4 regions of the Anaerocolumna sp. AGMB13020 genome follow, and region 4 is predicted to be linked to each of the others. Evidence: riboswitches for the same ligand, from Rfam matches in the RefSeq annotation. Region 4 holds a riboswitch; each other region holds the start of a gene.
The links. A riboswitch is a leader RNA that binds a small molecule or an ion and turns the genes downstream of it on or off. The one in region 4 is predicted to bind cyclic di-GMP.
Positions count from the first base shown of each region.

Region 1: another riboswitch for cyclic di-GMP. It lies ahead of R2R35_RS22675 (3-oxoacyl-[acyl-carrier-protein] synthase III C-terminal domain-containing protein); the one in region 4 lies ahead of R2R35_RS09185 (bifunctional diguanylate cyclase/phosphodiesterase).
Region 2: another riboswitch for cyclic di-GMP. It lies ahead of R2R35_RS10870 (methyl-accepting chemotaxis protein); the one in region 4 lies ahead of R2R35_RS09185 (bifunctional diguanylate cyclase/phosphodiesterase).
Region 3: another riboswitch for cyclic di-GMP. It lies ahead of R2R35_RS23670 (sensor domain-containing diguanylate cyclase); the one in region 4 lies ahead of R2R35_RS09185 (bifunctional diguanylate cyclase/phosphodiesterase).

Region 1 is NZ_CP136910.1:5,389,465-5,394,240, forward strand. It holds gene R2R35_RS22655 (DUF342 domain-containing protein) at 1-771, shown strand, start outside; gene R2R35_RS22660 (hypothetical protein) at 785-1,096, shown strand; gene R2R35_RS22665 (DUF6115 domain-containing protein) at 1,141-1,785, shown strand; gene R2R35_RS22670 (hypothetical protein) at 1,811-2,503, shown strand; cyclic di-GMP riboswitch class I at 2,715-2,797, shown strand; gene R2R35_RS22675 (3-oxoacyl-[acyl-carrier-protein] synthase III C-terminal domain-containing protein) at 2,978-3,940, shown strand; gene hydF ([FeFe] hydrogenase H-cluster maturation GTPase HydF) at 4,199-4,776, shown strand, end outside.
Region 2 is NZ_CP136910.1:2,697,010-2,701,785, reverse strand. It holds gene R2R35_RS10880 (thiamine pyrophosphate-binding protein) at 1-609, shown strand, start outside; gene R2R35_RS10875 (SDR family NAD(P)-dependent oxidoreductase) at 645-1,382, shown strand; cyclic di-GMP riboswitch class I at 1,561-1,643, shown strand; gene R2R35_RS10870 (methyl-accepting chemotaxis protein) at 1,731-2,990, shown strand; gene R2R35_RS10865 (hypothetical protein) at 3,073-3,456, shown strand; gene ahpC (alkyl hydroperoxide reductase subunit C) at 3,944-4,507, shown strand; gene ahpF (alkyl hydroperoxide reductase subunit F) at 4,672-4,776, shown strand, end outside.
Region 3 is NZ_CP136910.1:5,618,615-5,623,390, reverse strand. It holds gene R2R35_RS23670 (sensor domain-containing diguanylate cyclase) at 1-1,415, opposite strand, end outside; cyclic di-GMP riboswitch class I at 1,633-1,718, opposite strand; gene R2R35_RS23665 (GyrI-like domain-containing protein) at 1,988-2,623, opposite strand; gene R2R35_RS23660 (phosphotransferase enzyme family protein) at 2,659-3,579, opposite strand; gene R2R35_RS23655 (response regulator transcription factor) at 3,871-4,575, shown strand; gene R2R35_RS23650 (sensor histidine kinase) at 4,576-4,776, shown strand, end outside.
Region 4 is NZ_CP136910.1:2,311,113-2,315,888, reverse strand. It holds gene R2R35_RS09190 (helix-turn-helix transcriptional regulator) at 7-975, shown strand; gene R2R35_RS09185 (bifunctional diguanylate cyclase/phosphodiesterase) at 1,168-2,874, opposite strand; cyclic di-GMP riboswitch class I at 2,949-3,032, opposite strand; gene R2R35_RS09180 (hypothetical protein) at 3,194-3,340, opposite strand; gene R2R35_RS09175 (helix-turn-helix domain-containing protein) at 3,447-4,415, shown strand; gene R2R35_RS09170 (heparinase II/III family protein) at 4,504-4,776, shown strand, end outside.

The sequences.
Region 1 (4,776 bases), 2.7 Mb from region 4:
AATGTTACGGTAAAAGGGAATGTTCGCGCTGGATATTCCATCAAAGCAAAAGGTGACATTATCGTAGATGGTGTTGTAGAAGGTGCAAGACTCTATGCTACAGGGCAGATTGTCTTGAAACGGGGAATGCAGGGCATGAACAAAGGAATCATGGAGGCGGAAGGGAATATCCTTTCTAAATTTTTTGAAAATGCTGTTGTTAAATCCGGTGGCTATGTATCAACAGAAGCAATTTTGCACAGCAAAGTATCTGCAAGAGGAGATATTATAGTTGGTGGTAAAAAAGGTTTTATCACTGGTGGAGAGATAACTTCGGGAACCTCTATTACCGTAAAAACAGCCGGTTCCACAATGGGAACCTTTACTCAATTAGAAGTTGGCATCAATCCCCAAAAAGTGGAACAATATAGGGAGGTTCAGAAAAGAATAGCTGCTATTGATGCAGATCTGGACAAGCTGCTTCCTATTATTGAAACATATAAAAGAAAAATAGGTCAAGGCGAGAAGCTATCCCCTGAAAAACTTGAATACATCAGATTAGCTACAAATAACTGTATTCAACTGCGAACGGAATACAAAGAGTGTCAGAATAAATTTGATATGCTTCGGGTAGAAATCGGAAACAGTGACGGTGGTTGGATCAAAGTTGAAAATGTTGCTTATCCAGGTGTTAAAATCGTAATATCCAATGTAAACTATCATGTAAAGACGGAAACTCATTACTCAAAATTTATCAGAGATAGAGCTGATATTAAGGTAGTTGGATTGTAAAGGAGGTTGTCTTATGCCAATAACACCAATAGAAGTAGTTACAATGGCTCCTAAATCCCAGGAGGTATCTGGTTATAAGCATCAGGAAAGTCAGAAGCCTATAAATGATCAGATCGTTATACATAATAAAATTAATAGTGAAATAAAACACAACAGCCAACAACCTGTTAAAGCATCAAAAGGTGAGAACAAAGAATACCGATATGATGCGAAAGAAAAGGGAAATAACAGTTTTTTTGGTTCCAAATCAAAAAAACAGAAAAAAGAAGAGTCAAAGGAAGAAACTAAGAAAACCAGATCCGGCTCTATCGATATCAGAATTTAATGGCTGGCAATAAACAGATATCATAATAAACCGGAGGACATAAAATGGGAATAGCAATCGTCCTTATAATCATAGGAATTGCAATAATAATTATTAGTTGTTTTATGGTGGATAAAACAGATAAGAAGAACCAGGATTTTGTACTGAATACAGTGCTTGATGAAAAAGCGATGGATATAAGCGAACTGAAACACCAAGTGGAGGAGATATGTCAGGAGACCACGGAAGGATATCTTTACAAAACAGAGAATCAGCTCAGTCAATTATCCAATGAAAAAATAATTGCCGTAAATGATTTTTCAGAACAGATTTTAGAAAAAATCAAGCTTAATCATGAAGAAGTTGTGTTTTTGTATAATATGCTTGGTGAAAAAGAAGAAGAATTGAAAACACTAATGAGAAATGCTGACAAGCAGAAAAAAGTCATGGAAGAAACCTCAGCTCGTTCTCTAACTGCAAAAGAATCGAATGCTCCCAAAAATAAAAAAAATGTTTCTCAAGTAAAAGTGGAGCAAAAACAAGCTTTCATTCCAGAAGAGTCAGAGGGAAGCAGTAATTCTAATCAGAAGATACTGGAGCTTTATTCACAGGGCTTTTCCATTGTGGATATTTCGAAAGCGCTGGAGCTAGGACAGGGTGAAGTCCGGTTGGTAGTTGATCTGTATAAAGAAAATGAAAAGCAGCAGTAAGAATTTTACAAGATAAGAGGAATGTATGAATCTAAAATATTATGTAAGAGGAATTGGTGTCGGCATACTTTTTTCAGCTGTTGTAATGTCTGTAGCATTTCATGGCTCATCCAGAAATAAACTTTCTGATGAGCAGATAATCGCAAGAGCAAAAGAACTGGGTATGGTTGAGAGCAATGCGGTAAATTCTTTCGATGATTTACTGACAACTCCGACCCCCACTGAAATACCGCAGGAAAATAGTACAGAAGAATCAGACGAAACGGAAGAAGTTCCAGTCACCGATAACAAAAAAAATGATGTAGATGAAGCACCGGAAAATTCTGATGGAAGTAAGACTGACGATAAAAATGGAACCGATGCTATAACGGGAGATAATAATAACACGACAGAGGAAACAAGTACGAAGAATACTACATCAAAGGATAATACTACGTCAGAGGAGAATACTACTTCTGAGGAGAACGAAACCTCAAAGAATGATTCTGATACGTTGGAAGAAAAGAAAGAGGATATTACAAAAGAGATTATTATTACAGAAGGTATGTCCTCTGAAAAGGTAACTCGTATATTGAAAGAAAATGGTGTTATTGAAGATGCAGGTGCTTTTAATCAGTATCTAATAATAAATAATTATTCCAGAAAGATAAGGGTTGGTACCTATCATATCAAACCTTATGCGACTTATAAAGATATAACTGATATGATAATCCATTAAGTGATAAGTTCTTGCTCATGACGCAATTCCAATGATATGCACATGAGTTTTTTTGTAAAAAATCATATTTTTAGTTTCAATGGAGACTATCTCAAACAAAATATGTCTAAGAATGACAAAATTAGCGAAAAAAGCTTGCTTATTAATCAAATTAGTATATAATAAGAGTAGGTAATTATTCCTATTATCGGTCAAAAATTAATATCATATTGTAAGATAAAGGCAAACCTGCCAAAAGGCAGAGACGCAAAGCCACGGGCCTAAGGCGAAAGCTATGGCAGCCGAGTTACCATGATTAGACTAGCCATGGCATTTTTTCGGCTAGCTTTTCTTTTTATATAACTTGATTGAGTTTTAATTTCAAATAATAAAATAAAGCTTATTTGTTTTTATATCTGAAAGCGGTTTAAAATTTATATTAATTTATATTGCCTTTACTGTTATTTTAAAATAAATATAAGATAGAGGAACACTATGGTACACATAAAAATTGCAGATATATCAGTTAGTCGAGGACAGGTAGTTTCCAGTCAAACGAAAAGTGTAATGCACACAGCAGAAAAAGAGTACAGAAGTATAAGCACGGCTCTGTCGGAGAACAAGTGTAAGAAACAGGGAAGCAAGCATAACTGGCACAATACCATTCTATTATCTCTGGACGCTATTCAGGATTTATTCCTTAAAACAGGTTTATCAGGAGCAGACATAGATATGATTGTACTTTCCAGTCAATTACCGGAGTATGTTTCACCTGCGACTTCTGCCAAAATTCATAATGTAATTGGCGGAAAGAAAGAATGCATCTGTTATGATGTGAATTCCAATGGTTGTGGTATGACCTTGGCTTTTGATCAGATTTCCAAATACATGACGATGAGTCCTCATATAAAACGTGCTCTTCTGATTGGCTGTGATTATATGAGTATCGATACCCATAATATGGGAGATGCTGCATGCGCCGTTCTGTTAGAAAAAACGGAAGAAGAAAGCGGTGTATGTGACACGCTAAGTATAGTAAGTCCAGATGATACAGATTCACCATTATTTCCACACTGTGGTTTTTCAAATATGTTTCTGATAAAAGATGGAAATGATATGGAGTTTTCCATCTACAAAAAGAAAATAATTAATGTTGAAGCGTTGGAAGAGTCTATATCAACAATACTTTTAAGAAATTCTCTCAGAATAGAAAAGATAAATATGTTTTGTTTCTCCCAAAACAGCAAAGAGGGGCTTGAAATCATAAGAGAACGGATGGTAATAGACAAATCTGCCAGCCCTTATATCGGTGATGTTTACGGAGATACAGGTACGAGCAGTCCATTTATTGCCCTATATGAAGCAATGGAAAAGCAGCTGATCAGAAGAGGGGATTATTTTATGATTTGTGCTTTTGGATGCAGTGCCCAGAATATAACTCTTCTTTGTAAATTTTAGTCTGGTATATAGAAGTAACCGCGTTAAAATGCGTCTATCCAATCCAGAGCATGGAAGGTTCTTGCGATACAGCTATAAATATAATAAAAACATAATGTGAATTATATTATAAACTATGCACCTTGTATACAGTTGGCTGCCAGCTTACTGCGATATGGAGAGTGCATTTTTTGTACTTACAATTTCTTGATTTGATCTGCAAATTGTGATACCATAAATTCGCATGATTATGTTAAAGAACACGAAGGAGATGGCAGTATGGGATTAAATGAAACACCCTCCGCAGACCGTTTGCATATAGGTTTTTTTGGGAAACGAAATGCCGGTAAATCAAGCTTGGTTAATAAAATTACAGGACAAGAGCTATCTGTGGTTTCAGAAGTAAAAGGAACAACAACAGATCCTGTTTATAAAGCAATGGAGTTACTGCCATTAGGTCCGGTGATGATTATAGACACTCCTGGAATTGATGACGAAGGAGCTTTAGGGGAATTAAGAGTAAGAAGAACAAAACAGGTACTGAATAAGACCGATATTGCTATCCTGATAATTGATGCACTGGCAGGGAAGTCGGCTACTGATATTGAATTGATTAAGCTCTTTGAAGAGAAGAAGATTCCTTACCTATTGGTATATAATAAGGCTGATTTGCTTACAAAAGCAGAGGCAGAGCAAAATGATAATGAAATTTATGTAAGTGCTGTTACCGGCATGAATATTGAAACTCTGAAAAATATTATTTCCAGGATAGTACCGGCCGAAGATAGTAAGCTTCGAATCGTTGGTGATGTTATACATCCATCGGATTTTGTTATATTAGTAGTACCTATAGACAA
Region 2 (4,776 bases), 390 kb from region 4:
ATCAATAATCCGGTAGAGAAAGTAAATACGGGTGTAAGCCTTAAGGAGTTTATGGAACAGCTACCGGAATATATGCCTAAGGATACTTATTATATGGCAGATATGGGCGAATTTATGAATTATGCCTTTAAATATCTTTCTATACCGGAAGGCGGAGACTTTGAGACCAATTTAAATTATGCTGCCATGGGTTCTGCAATTGGTGGTGCAGTCGGTGTGCAAGCAGCCTATCCGGGGCGAAGCGTTGCTGTATTTGCCGGTGACGGAGACTTCTTTATGAATGGAATGGAAGTACTGACTGCAGCAGAATATGAATTACCCATTGTTTACTTTATTATTAATAATGCTATGTTAGGATTTGTAGAACATGGACATAAGTTCCTGTTTGAAAGAGTAGTTAATGGTTTTTGCCAGAAGAGAATCAGCATAGCTGATATGATGGCTGCCTGTGGCCTAAAGACAATGGTTATTAGCGAGAATAGTCAGATAAAGGAGCTTCCGGAATTCTTGCGGGAAGCGGAGGGCCCTGTGGTCGTAGAGCTAATTACAGACGGCAGTGAACCTGCACCAAACGGAGACAGACTGAAAGCATTACAGAAACACAATTAATATAAATAAAACAATATGCTTAAGGAGGACATGATATGTTAGAAGGAAAGGTAGCATTAGTAACAGGAGCATCCAGAGGTATTGGCAGAGCGATAGCAGTAAAGCTCGCAAAAGAAGGTGCAGATGTAGTTATCAATTACGTAAGCAATGAAGAATCCGCCCTTAAAGTACAGGAAGAAATTAAGAGTTTTGGAAGAAAGGCATATATTTTCCGTTGTGATGTGGCAAAAAGAGAAGAACTTGAGGCTCTGGTAGACTTTACAATCGAAAAGCTTGGAAAAATCGATATTTTGGTTAATAATGCAGGCATTGTACGTTATAATACCATAACCGGAATGACAGACAGCGAATGGAGTGATGTAATAAATACCAACCTGACCGGTATGTTCAATCTGTGCCAGCTGGTAGCACCCCATATGATCAAACAGAACTCCGGTAAAATCGTTAATATCAGTTCACTTGCAGCCGTTAAGATGCTTCCAGCCTCCTATAGCTATACTGCCTCTAAAGCAGGAGTTGCAGCCTTTACCAAGGTACTTGGTACAGAGCTTATTGCAAATAACATCAGTGTCAATGCAATAGCACCTGGAATTATTATAACAGATATGCTGGATACCTTAGGAGATGCAGCAGAAGCCTACAAACAGCAGGTACCTGCAAAGAGATTCTGTGAAGCGGAGGAGGTTGCAGAGCTTGCATACTTCTTGTGTCAGGATATCTCCAGGTATATCGTAGGTCAGACAATTGTAATTGACGGCGGTCTGTCTTTATAAGACTGCGGTTAAATAAAATTTAACTATTCTGTAAAATTGTGTATTAATAATTTGACTTTTGAGCAAATTGGTGTATAATCTTATTATGCGAATAGACATGATATGACATAATATAGCAAGATATTTAGAAATATAGTGTAGAATTACAAATTATGCAATTTATTTCTATATCCAGATTAATTGAAAATAGCAAACTCTTCTAAAGATGGGGACGCAAAGCCACGAGTCTAAGGTGAAAACTATGATAGTCGGGTTGCCGTAGTTAATATTAGCCATTTGTGGGGTATCAACTACAAATGGCTTTTTTAATGCTATAGAAACAGCTTATAATTGCAGGAGGACTTGAAAGTGGAAATTTTCAGAGAAAAAGGCTTGAAAAAAAATGTTTTTATCACTAGTTTAGCCGTTTTATCAGGCAGCATTGTTCTTGTAACCGCAGGCGGATTTTTTAAAGCCCAGTCATTGTTAAACAAAGGAGGCAGCACTTTAAGCCTTCTGCTTTTTATGGTTATTTTTGCAGTAGTGATAGGGGTAGTGGCTACCCTTTGCCTTGCATTTTTACTGAACCAGAAATTGCGAGAAATTGATTTGGGTAATGTGACAGAGACGGCATACCAGGAAGTTGCGGCAGCCGCTGAATCCACAAGAACACAAGGTCATCTTCCTGCAGGCATAAAAGAATTTATTGGCAGTGTAAAGGAATCTGTCGATATCATAACCTATTCGACCAGTGAGTTAAAACAATCTTCAGCTGAAATGAGTGATATTTCAAGCAGAGTTACACTATCTATAACACAGTTGGCAGAAGGCGCAACTCAGCAGGCTGAATCAACCGAAAAAGGAAGTGTGCGCATCAATAATATTACCGAGATGATTCTTTGTATCGGTGAAGATATGGCACAGTCAGATAAAGTTGCTGACGGAGCAATTAATGCCATGGAGGAAGTGAAGGGATCCATCAAATTCCAGGAAGAAAAGATGGCTGAGAACAAGGTTCTTACTGAGAATATGCGAGGAGCAATCACGGACTTAATGGACAAGTCCAAAGAAATCGGAAAAATATTAGAGGTAATAAAAGGCGTAGCACAACAGACAAATCTGTTAGCCTTAAATGCTGCAATAGAAGCTGCAAGAGCAGGCGAGCACGGAAGAGGGTTTGCCGTTGTATCCGAAGAAATTCGTAAGCTTGCAGAACAGTCAGCAGAATCCGGAAAGCAGATTACAGAAATTATAAACGATGTACAACAGGGAATAGAAAATACAGTAACGCAAATTACCAAAGCCAATGACCTTTCACAGGAACAGGAAAAGGCATTTGAGAAGACCGTGTCTTCCATATCTGATATATCCGATAAGGTATATTCTATCGGTGTAAAAGTTAAAGCTGCATATAATGCGACTGCCACTTTAACAGAAGATGCAAAAGAAGCTGAAGATATGATTGCAACGGTTGCGAGTATCTCCGAAGAAACTGCCGCCGGAACAGAAGAGGTTTCTTCCTCCGTTGAAGAGCAGAATAATCTGATACAGTTAGTAGCAGAATGCTCGAAAGAGATGTATAATATTGCTGAGACATTAAAGCAGCAGTTGGTAGAATTTGATCAATAACAATCTGTAATTTTTTCATCGCTTGTCACAGAGATTTACTCTGTTTCAAAAATATAATATTTTACTCAGGAGGAAAATTATTATGATGATTACACACCCAAAGGGGCTGTATACTATTAATTACGATGTTGAAAAAAGACTAGTATTTGAAACACCCGTAGGTTCTTGGACAAAGGAAGACTATATTGAATATCATAGTCAGTATGAAAAGGTTATCGGACCTGCAATGGGTAATAAGCCTTGGGTAAGTGCTGCTGACTTAAGAAAATACAAAATGTCCGATCTTGGAGAAGTTATGGCTAAACATGCTGACTGGCTTGCAGAGAATAATCTTGTTGCTACTGCCTCCATCGTAGACAGTGCAATTGTAAAAATGCAGATCAATAGAGCTATTTCATCTAAGTTCCCTCAGCAGGCTTTCTTAAATGAAGAAGAAGCTATGACTTGGTTAATGGCAAAGCTTTAATTATAACTTTCCCGATTGCGTATTGATTTTTAATCCCTGACTTCCCATACATACCGGTGAAATTTCTTAAACAGAAATTTCACCGGTTTTTTATTACCATAATATAAATACATTGAATACCATTGCTTATAAAAGGAGAATCTATCCTCGTGTAATATAATAACAAGAAAAGTTTGTGTGTTATTCCTATCTGCAGCACGTATGGCTTTTGCTTTATGAGCTGCTCCTAGTAACTTTTGCTGTATGGAGCTAAAGTTATTTGGAACGAGAAAAAGCGGAGGTCTGTTTAAATTCGTGTTATAGTACACGAATAAGAATTTCTGTGACAATTCAATTAAAATAATGGAATAGGAAAAATCACAAAATTTAGTAATTTTGTACTTGACACAAATCTAAGTTTGTTATATTATAATAACAGTAATGATTACTAGTATTAGTTATTAATAATAATTTATCAATAAATTTGAAATCTTAGGAGGAAATAAATATGTCATTAATCGGAACAGAAGTAAAACCATTTGTAGCACAGGCATTTCGTAACGGTAAATTTGTAGAGGTTTCAGAACAGGATTTCAAGGGAAACTGGAGCATTATTTGCTTTTATCCTGCGGATTTCACCTTCGTGTGCCCTACAGAACTGGAAGATTTACAGAGCAATTATGATACCTTTAAGAAACTGGGAGCTGAAGTGTACTCTGTATCAACTGACACTCATTTTACACACAAAGCTTGGCATGATACCTCTGAAGCTATCAAGAAGATTACCTATACCATGATCGGTGATCCTTCTCATACCATTTCCAGAAATTTTGATGTATTAATCGAAGCTGACGGACTGGCAGACAGAGGAACCTTCTTAGTTGACCCGGACGGAATTATTGTAGCAGTTGAGATTAATGCAGGCAGCATTGGCCGTAATGCGGATGTGCTGGTGGATAAGATTAAAGCGGCTCAGTATGTAAGAAACAACCCCGGTGAAGTATGCCCTGCCAAGTGGAAAGAGGGAGGCTCAACCTTAAAGCCCAGCCTCGATCTGGTAGGAAAGATTTAAGCGTTTTACATTGCTGATTGGCATGTAATATGGAAAGTCATTTTAAGGAGGAATAAGAGTGAAAGAAAATGATAAATTGAAAGGATGCCACGTAGAGATTCTTTCACTCTTTCTATTTGTGGCAGCATCGCAGGAAGGCTTGCGATATGCAGTGGGTATAAATTATGCTGGATACTGATATACGAAATCAGCTAAGTGAATATTTAAAGCTCCTGGAAAGCGACCTGCTAATTAAGTTAAGTGCCGGTTCTGATAATACCTCAAAAGAG
Region 3 (4,776 bases), 2.5 Mb from region 4:
TCCGGATACATAGATATTCCGATGCTTCCGGAAACCGTGACCTCCTGCCCATCTACCACATATACCGAACTGAGGGCTTGCAGCAGATTCTTTGCTTTAACAATTACACTATCCTTATTCGATATATTTCCTATGAAGACCAGGAATTCATCTCCACCTATTCGCCCGATAATATCTCCGGCAAATATCCTCTTGATCTTATCAATCAGAAATACCAGAATATTGTCTCCAGCCAAATGACCGTAATTGTCATTTACATGCTTAAAGTCATCAATGTCTATCATCATGAGTATGTGGTTTTGATTGTTTTTTCTTTTCAGAAAATCCTCAATCATTTCTTTTGTCGTAATTTTATTGTACACACCGGTAAGCAGATCTCGTTTGGCTTTATATTCAAGCTTTTGAAGCTCTTTTTTATGCAGATCGATATTTACCACCTTACCAATAACACTGACTGCTTCTTTCTTGTCACCATAAATGGTCTTGCCTCGGATATGGCACCATATGTATTCATTGCCGGCATTCTTGATCCGAAATTCTGCCTCCATCATCTCCTTACCGCTGGGCAATAGACGGGCAAACATTTTTAGATCCTGGTAATCCTCAGGATGAACCATCTCTGACTTATAAATATCAACCTGTGTAAAGTTCTCGATTACAGGATTCCTTCCGTAAACCTCTTTATATTTATCCGCAAATACCATAAGGTCCTTGTCCACTTTGTATTCGAACAATATATCATTGGATATTTCTGCCGCAATACGATATCTTTCCTCTTCCATCAGAAGTTTGTTCTGCATCTCCTTTAATCCGGTTACGTCAACAAAAACAGCTGAAAGGGTCTTATTCCCGTCTTTATCCAATATGAAATTTCCATTTAGAAGAACATTTATGATATTTCTTTTTGCTGTGAACATTCTTATTTCCGTTTGAATATAGGAACCATGAAAGAATTTGTCTATTAGTTCAGTAATCTTTTGCTGATCTTCTTCCTGTACAAAACTCATAAAACAATTGTTATATTTTTTTACTACTTCTGTCTTCTGATAGCCGATTATTTGATAGAACTTGGAATTGGCATAGGTAATCTGATAACCCGGCTCCAGAACAAAATTAATAAAGCCTGCATGGACACTATTGGTTATATGTGCAATCTCCGCAGTGGATTGCTTGATTCTGCCATAGCAGATAAGACTGCCCGCAAAGCTTACAACAAGGGAGAACAATAACAGAAAGTAAAGAAATAAAAGCCCTGACGCCTTTAAAGAGGCATACAGCTCCTCCATATCTTTTACAGCAATAATTAATGCCATAACAAGCCCAGACAATAATGCTATCCCAAGTGATATCCCTACCGTATTGCTTAATTTGGGTATCCCTTTTTGGAGTACATTATCACTATTCAGATTTTTCATACTTCTATACCTCCGTTATGAGCGAAATGAAACCCGTTTCTTTTTAGCAAGCACCATTTCTTAAATTGCTTCCCCTAAGTCAGCATCTAAAAACGGAATTTCCTTGCAGATCAAGGCATATTTTATCTTTGTAAAATCACAAAAACCACCTATGCAATACTTTAAACGCAAAAAAAGCCCGTATTTATAACGAGCTTAGACCGCAAAATATCATATTTAGTGCAACTGGCTGTCATATCTGCTAACAGATTTAGACCCTAAGCTTTGCGTCCCTATCTTTCGATAAGTTTGCCCTTATAAAATATAGGCTAATTGTACTATATTTCACATATTTTTGCAATTCAAATTATATACCAAAATACACCATAATTCTGCTGTTATTATATAATTAATAGCAAACAAAAGTTTAGCCAAACGGAAGGATACAATTTCTTCTAAATGACTCAGTATTTTCTTAAAAAGTCAATATTTTCCGTAAGACCAGCGTATTGAGCAATTGAATTATGAACTTTTTCGACTTTTTAGAAAGTTTTTCTACAAAATCGACGGGTCTTTTATCCCAGAACGGTCTTTTACCGGTCCTTTTTGATCGGATGACGAATGACTGTTTTTCGTTTCTCAGGAGAACATTTGCGAAAATCACTTAAGTAAATCTCATGATGATACCTTGTATCCGTTATATCATTCAGATAGCCTTCAGCCTTAATGAATTCATCCATCACTTCAACCGTTGCCGGTTCCTCATCAAATGGCCCCACATGCATACATTGTACACATAAACCCTCGTCATACTGCAGGAACTCGACTTTAGAGAAATCCTCTTTCTTCTTTCTTGACGCTTCCTTTAATGCCCATTCAAAATCCTCTTTTCCAATAAACTCCGGAAGACGAACAATTGATATCCAGTGAAATCTATCTTTTTGGGTATAGTCCATTCCCTTTATGCCTTCCAGCCACCAAAATCCCTCCAGAGGCGGTACCACATATTCAAAAAAACCCTGAATTTTATAGCTTGTCTTATAACTCATTTTTAAGGTATAAGCAATTCCATATAAAAGATTGATAGCTCTCTTATACTCTCCTTCTTCAGCATTGGGATCACCGCTTCCTCTGACTGCAAGAAAGTTCATAGGTGGAACTTCAACGATTTCCGGTTTCTTAGAGGGCAGATAAAATTCTTTATATTCTTTTTTGTAATCAAATGCCATACAGCAACACCTCGTTTTTGTTTCATTATAAATCCTTACATAATGTCAGAGTCAAGAGCTTTCTCTCTTATTTTATTGGCGTTTCTCTTTATAAAATAAAAAAGCTGAACTGAATCCTCTGCCAGTCTGTCCTCCTTTACAGAAAGAAAGTAAGCTGTAAATAAAAGCTCAATACTTTCCATAACGGTATTAAGGTACGTCTTTTCTACTTCTTCTAAAGGTATTGACTCTTCATACCCTCTTATTACCCATGCAACCAGATCAAACCACTTTTCTCTATCTGCTCCGTAATGATTTTCATCACAGAGAAGTCCCAAAAGAAAATATGCGATATCAAATATACGGATATTCTTCTGGCTCAGGTCAAAATCTATATAACCGGTAAATTCACCCTGTTCAAACAAGAAGTTCCCAAAATGTACATCCCTGTGGATGAGCTGCCTTGGCAACTCCTCATAAATGGCCCCCAAGTTATTGACTGTTTCCTCATAAGCTTCACTTCCAATATATTTCCAGTCAGCTTTCCTTAAGGTTTCCGGTATCCAACCTTTCATCTCAAATAGAAGGCTGTTATCCCAAAAATCCAGAAACGCTTCCAATTCCCTCAGAGCAATATGAAGCTTTCCTATTACTTTACCCATCCGGCCATATATCTGCTCAGGCTCTTCCCTTAAGTTTACAATGCTGCTGCCCGGCAACTTCCGTGTCAACAGATAATATACGCCCTCTCTCTCCAGATAGTTCTCCCCTTCTTTTAGAGGAACTATTTCCGCTACAGGCATTCCATGCTCTTTTAAAGCTCCCAGCAACACAATACTACGTTCTAATTCTTCCTGCTTATTATAGCACTTGATGATGTAGCTATCTGAAACATCCCAGGAATTGTTGTTTATCCAAGTGAGATTTCCTTCGATATTCCAATTTTTTAATAGTTCTTTTATTTTTAGATTTGTCATTTAACTTACCTGCCCTTTCTTTTCTTTACATCACAGAGAGGTTGAGCCAATTTATGATCTCTTTCTCTCCATAATCATATTTTATCACAAGACAGACAAATAAATTGCTAATCAATAATTCAAAAAATACTTAAGGTACAGAGGTCATCTTTATTGATATTATAGGTATGACCGTATATAATTGTTTTAACCACATAAATATCCATATTTTTCTTTACTGTTTATGAGCTGCTACCCTAAGAAATATTCCGCAACGATAAAGAAAAGAAAAACAGAAGGCAGGTGATAAGAATAAATAGTAAAATTTTATTGGTAGATGATGATAAGGACATTGTCGAGCTAATACAGGAAGTATTACAGCGAGATGGTTTTACAAATATACAGACAGCAGCTACGGGGTTAGAGGCATTACAGGTTTGCCGGGAATTCCAACCTGACGCTGTAGTATTGGATATAATGCTCCCAGACCTTGATGGCTTGGAGGTATGCAAAAAAATCAGAGAATTTTCCTATTGCTCCATCCTGTTTCTATCTTCTAAAAATGATGATATTGATAAAATTCTCGGTCTTTCCTGTGGTGGTGATGATTACATAACCAAACCCTTCAGCCCCAGGGAAGTTGTTTTTCGTATCAAAGCACAGCTACGCCGCCAACAGTACCATACTATACCCAGTATTATAGGCCGTGAAATCCTGACGGTCGGCCCTCTTTCTCTTGACAGGGAAAGCTGCAGGGTATATAAGGAGGGACTGGAAATTAGTCTGACTGGACGTGAATATTTGCTATTAGCTTATTTGATGGAAAATACAGATAAAGTCATCAGTAAAGAACGCTTGTATGAACAGGTCTGGGGGGAATGCAGCAGCATTTGTGACAATACCATAATGGTTCATATCCGACATATACGTGAAAAGATTGAAGATGCTCCTTCAAACCCGCAACAGCTTGTTACGATAAAAGGATTGGGTTATAAGCTGAAGAAAAGGATCGAATAGATGAGAAAATCCGGATACCGCACAATTTATCATATTTACCTTATTTTCTTCTTATCCCTGCTTGGGGTGCTTATCACAGCCATTGTTCTTTTTTATTCATTGGTTACCACAAAAACATCAAAAGGTTCCATTGTAAAAAGTGATTGGCCGATATCCTTTACAGAAGATTTCCGGTCACAAATAATTTTTGTGGATGATACC
Region 4 (4,776 bases):
GATTGAATGATGAATTATGAGCATTTTGGTACATTTTTAAAAGAACTCAGAGAGGCAAGAAATCTAACGAAAGAACAACTTGCATCTGGTGTGTGTACGCGAAAAGAGATTTATAGGATTGAAAAAGGAGAGTATCAACCGTCTTTGTATTTATTGAATAAATTGTCTATTAAGCTAAATGTTGACTTAAATGAATATTTCAAGATGTATTATACTGTTAAGACAGCGGATGGATTAATAGGAATACAGGAAATAAATGATGCAATAAATTTAGCAGATATTAATTGTTTGAAAGAAGTGATAAAAAAGTATGAAGATAATGATGATTTTAGACAAGGAGAGAATCTACAACATATATATTATGCTAAAGCAATTTGCGAAAGTGATATAGGAAATTATAAGGAATCCTTAGAATATTGTACGAAAGGTATTTTAATAGAAAATACATTATTTACAATTGATACCATATCAGAGTTTATGTATTCTAATGTAGGGCTTGCTATTATAAATTGCATCAGTATAAATTATTTAAAAATGAAAAAGAGTGAGGTTGCATATAAAATTTTATCAGACTTATTGTCTCTTATTGAAAAGTACTACATAAATGCACCGTATACAATGTATCAGGCAGGTCAGTTCTCAAAAAAAATGTATATAAATCTCCAGTACAATTTAAGTTGTATATTTCTATCAAACGATGAACTAGATAAAGCGGAGGAAATGATTGAGAATAGTATTGAGTATTCCATAAAAGAGAACAATCTAAAATGTTTGCCGAATCTAATTTATAATAAATTTAAGTTTCATTATAAAAAACGAAATTTTGAGGAAGCAGCAGAATACTTTGTACAGGCAAAAGGACTATTTAAACTTGTTAAGCAAATGAATACATGTATAGAAATTGATGAGTATGCAAGAGAAGAATATCCAGAAATATTAAGATTTTTAGATGATAGGAATGTTGTGGTAAGTTAAGACACCAGATAAGTACTATAGCTTATAATAAGAATAGAATGACCTAGATGTTATTGAAATAGAGAAACAGAAAGGTCATCTAACAGATAGTGAAAGTGTTAAGGTATTAAGTAGGGACTGTATTATCATTATCGGTATACCAGCAGATTTTGTTAATACAGTCTCTATTTATTAGCAGGTTTTATTTGTTTCTCATTTGGTTAATCCGGCATATCTTTCAAAGGAAGCAACCGGAAGTGGCGGCGAATAGAAATATCCTTGCGCGATTTCACAACCGGAACGATATAAAAATTCTGCCTGGCTGAAATTTTCAACCCCCTCTGCAACCACTTCTATACCAAGGCTTCTGGCAAGTGCTATGGTATATTCCAGAACGGTTTCTTCCTTACGGTTCTCCCCAGTCCCGTCAAGAAATGCCTTATCCATCTTAAGAATATCTAATGGAATGTCTTTCAGAAAATTCAAAGTTGAATATCCGGTACCGAAATCATCCAGAGAAAGTCGGAATCCTTTCTCTTTTAGCGTATACAGTTTACTTTGCAAATCCGTTTTGTAGTTAAAGAATGCTGATTCTGTTATTTCAAGCTCTATGTAGGTAGGAGGTACCTGATATTTCTCAGATATATACATGAGCTTGTCTACAAAGTCGGAATTGCTGAAATGGATACGGGATACATTAATCGATATTGGTATAACAGGATATTCTTCTTTCACCCATTTTGCAATCGTTTGAAAAGCTTTTTCCCAAATAAAATAGTCCAGTGAGATTATAAATCCGTTCTTCTCAAAAAGCTGTATAAACCTTTCCGGAGGAATGATACCTTTTTCCGGGTGATTCCAACGTGCTAAAGCTTCAGCTCCCACTACCTCCGTGGTAGGGATGGACATTTTAGGCTGCAGATACATTTCAAAATGATTGTTAGATAATGCGGAAATCATTTCATTCTCAATATCACTGTCTTCAAGAGTCCGTTTTCGTAAAGAATCCTCATAAAAAGCAAGAGTCTTCATAACATCATTTTTGATCGTCTTTTTCGTGAGAGTAGCACGTTCGCACAATACATTCATGGAAAGGTCTTTGCTCTCAACAAGACAGACACCGATAGAAAAGGAGATTTCCATTTTTAGAGGATACTCTTTCATCTGTTTTTTTAGAAATAAAGCAAAATCATAAATTTCGGATTCATTTCTATACTCTGTAAATACTGCGAAATTATCCGAATACAGCCGGCAATAAGCATAACAGCTGGATGTATTGGAGGATAGGACAGTGCCGATATATTTTAATACTCCGTCTCCCTCTTTGTTACCATATAAGTCATTAATAACGCTAAAACGTTTAATATCAAATACAATAACGGCAAATTTTTTGTCAGGGTTAGTTCTTCTTATACGTCTGGTTTTATATTCAAACCGACTAAAAGTAGGAATATTGACACCCATTAAAAGATCGTTTCCGTTTACTGTATAGGCAACCATTTCTTTACTGACTTCCTGGGCAGTGCCAAGGACTCTTGTTAACCGGCCATCTGCGTTAAAGTAGCATTTACGCTTACAACGCACCCACATCAGTTCATTGTTCTCAGTTCTTCTGCGGAATGTAATAGAGGTGGAAGCCTGGTCGGGGTTTGCTGTTCTTATAAATTCTTTGAATCTCAATAAATCACTGGGATGTATGTACTTTAATCCCAGAAGATGCTTAAAGGAATTCTTCTGGTTGTATAAGGATATCCCTGTTAACTCCATAAAATTTTCAGATACATAGAATGTATCTTCCTCGAAATTGATGTCAAAAATGACTAAGTTCGTCTGCTCAGCGATTACATCATACCGTTCACACATTTCTTCAAAATTGGTATCTGCAGATAACATGTTGATATTGCTGCCTCTTTTGTTCATTAAAATCCCTCGCTTTTCAAATCACATAGTAGATCAGCCTCTTTGTACATTTTTGATTTTATTTCGTAGGAAATAATTGCAACTGGCTGCCATACCTGTCAGGTTTAGGCCCTATAGCTTTGCGTCACTGCCTTTAGACAGTTATGCCTTTCTTTCGGGAAATAAATGGTGATATTAAGTTTATTATTCTTTCAGTAGGTTCTAATTATCTATGTATTTACTGTAATAATACATTCTGATTTATAAAAGTATATTTTTAGAGTAAGTGTCAAAAGGTTTGATAACTTTGTAAAATTATGCTATAATTTGAACAGAAAAATTAATTAGTTTCAATCACATAAATATTTCCGGGTTCGGCTAAAGTTGTTATTACACCTGAACCTCTGGATGGTGTGACTAAACCAGATACTGATATTAGAACAAGTAAAACTGCAGCAAAGTAACGTAATTTTGAAAATAATTTCATAAATTTACCCCCAGATGAAAATAATTTATTCTTTGGGTAAATTATACCATTGTGTTTTGGGCATATAAATGGACACTTATGTCCATCAAAAAAGGCGGATTAATATATGAGCTATGAGCATTTTGGCATATTCCTGAGAGAATTAAGGGAAGCACGAAACCTGACTAGAGAACAACTGGCAAAAGGCATCTGTACACCGAAGCAGATATACCGTATTGAGAAGGGAGAGTTCGAACCTTCGCTTTATTTATTAAATCAGTTATCCATTAAGTTTAACATGGATCTTAATGAATACTTTAAAATGCATTTCTCAACAAATACAGTTATTGGATATGAAGGAATTCAGGCTATAAATAGTGCAATGGCTTTAGGAGACATTGAATTAATTAAAAGTCTAGTAGAAAAGTATGAGAAGCATAAAGATTTTGGAAAAGGTGCGAACCTACAACATATATTGTATGGCAAGGCAATCTACGCCACTTCTGAAAAGAATTATACGACCTCATTAAATTATTGTCTTAAAGCAATTATGGTTGAAGATCCATCTTTTACATTAGATTCCATAAAAAAATATACCTATTCAAATGTTGGGCTTTCGATTATCAACTGTATGAGTACTAATTATATGTCTCTAAAAAGAGAAGATATTGCCAATAAAATATTGTTAGACTTATTATATGTTTTGGAAACTAATATATTACCAGCACCATACCCTATGTATCAGGCATCCCAGTTTGCTAAGAAATTTTATCAGAGTATATTAAACAATCTTAGTTATATTTCATTAAATAATGGAGATTTTATAAATGCAGAAAAATTTATAGAAAAAGGAATAGATTATTCTATTCAAGAAAACTATATGCGGTTTCTACCAGGTCTAATGTTTATGAAATTTAAACTTTTATATAAGTTAGGGCAGTATGACAAAGCAAAAGAATTTTACGATCAGACAATCTGTCTTTATAAAATAACAAAACAGTTTAAAGTACTGGAAGATCTGGAAAGCACGATAGCAGAAAACTATCCAGAAATCTTCAAGGATCATAAGTCCAATACAGAAGAGGAAACGTTATAAAAATAATATTGACGTGAAGAAAACGGGTTCCCATAAAGCACGAGAAATTACATCGTTTGTGCAAAGAGAACTTGGGGGAGAGGCACAAATGGTTACAGAGTTGGAGCAATTCTTAGAAGCATACATAGACAAGCTTGAGCTGTCAGGGGAAGAGCTAAGAGAAAAAGAAATGCCCTGGATTTCAGAGGAGCTATATTCCTTATATGAAAGAACGGGCAATCGTCTGGAATTTGAAGCAGTATATTTTGAACGCAGAAAATATCTTGCAGTATTTGGTATGCTTGCTGTAATCAAAAGAAGAGTAAAGGATATCAGGAAGCTGGAAGAGATTATGCTTGATATCTGCCTGGAGGAATGCTGG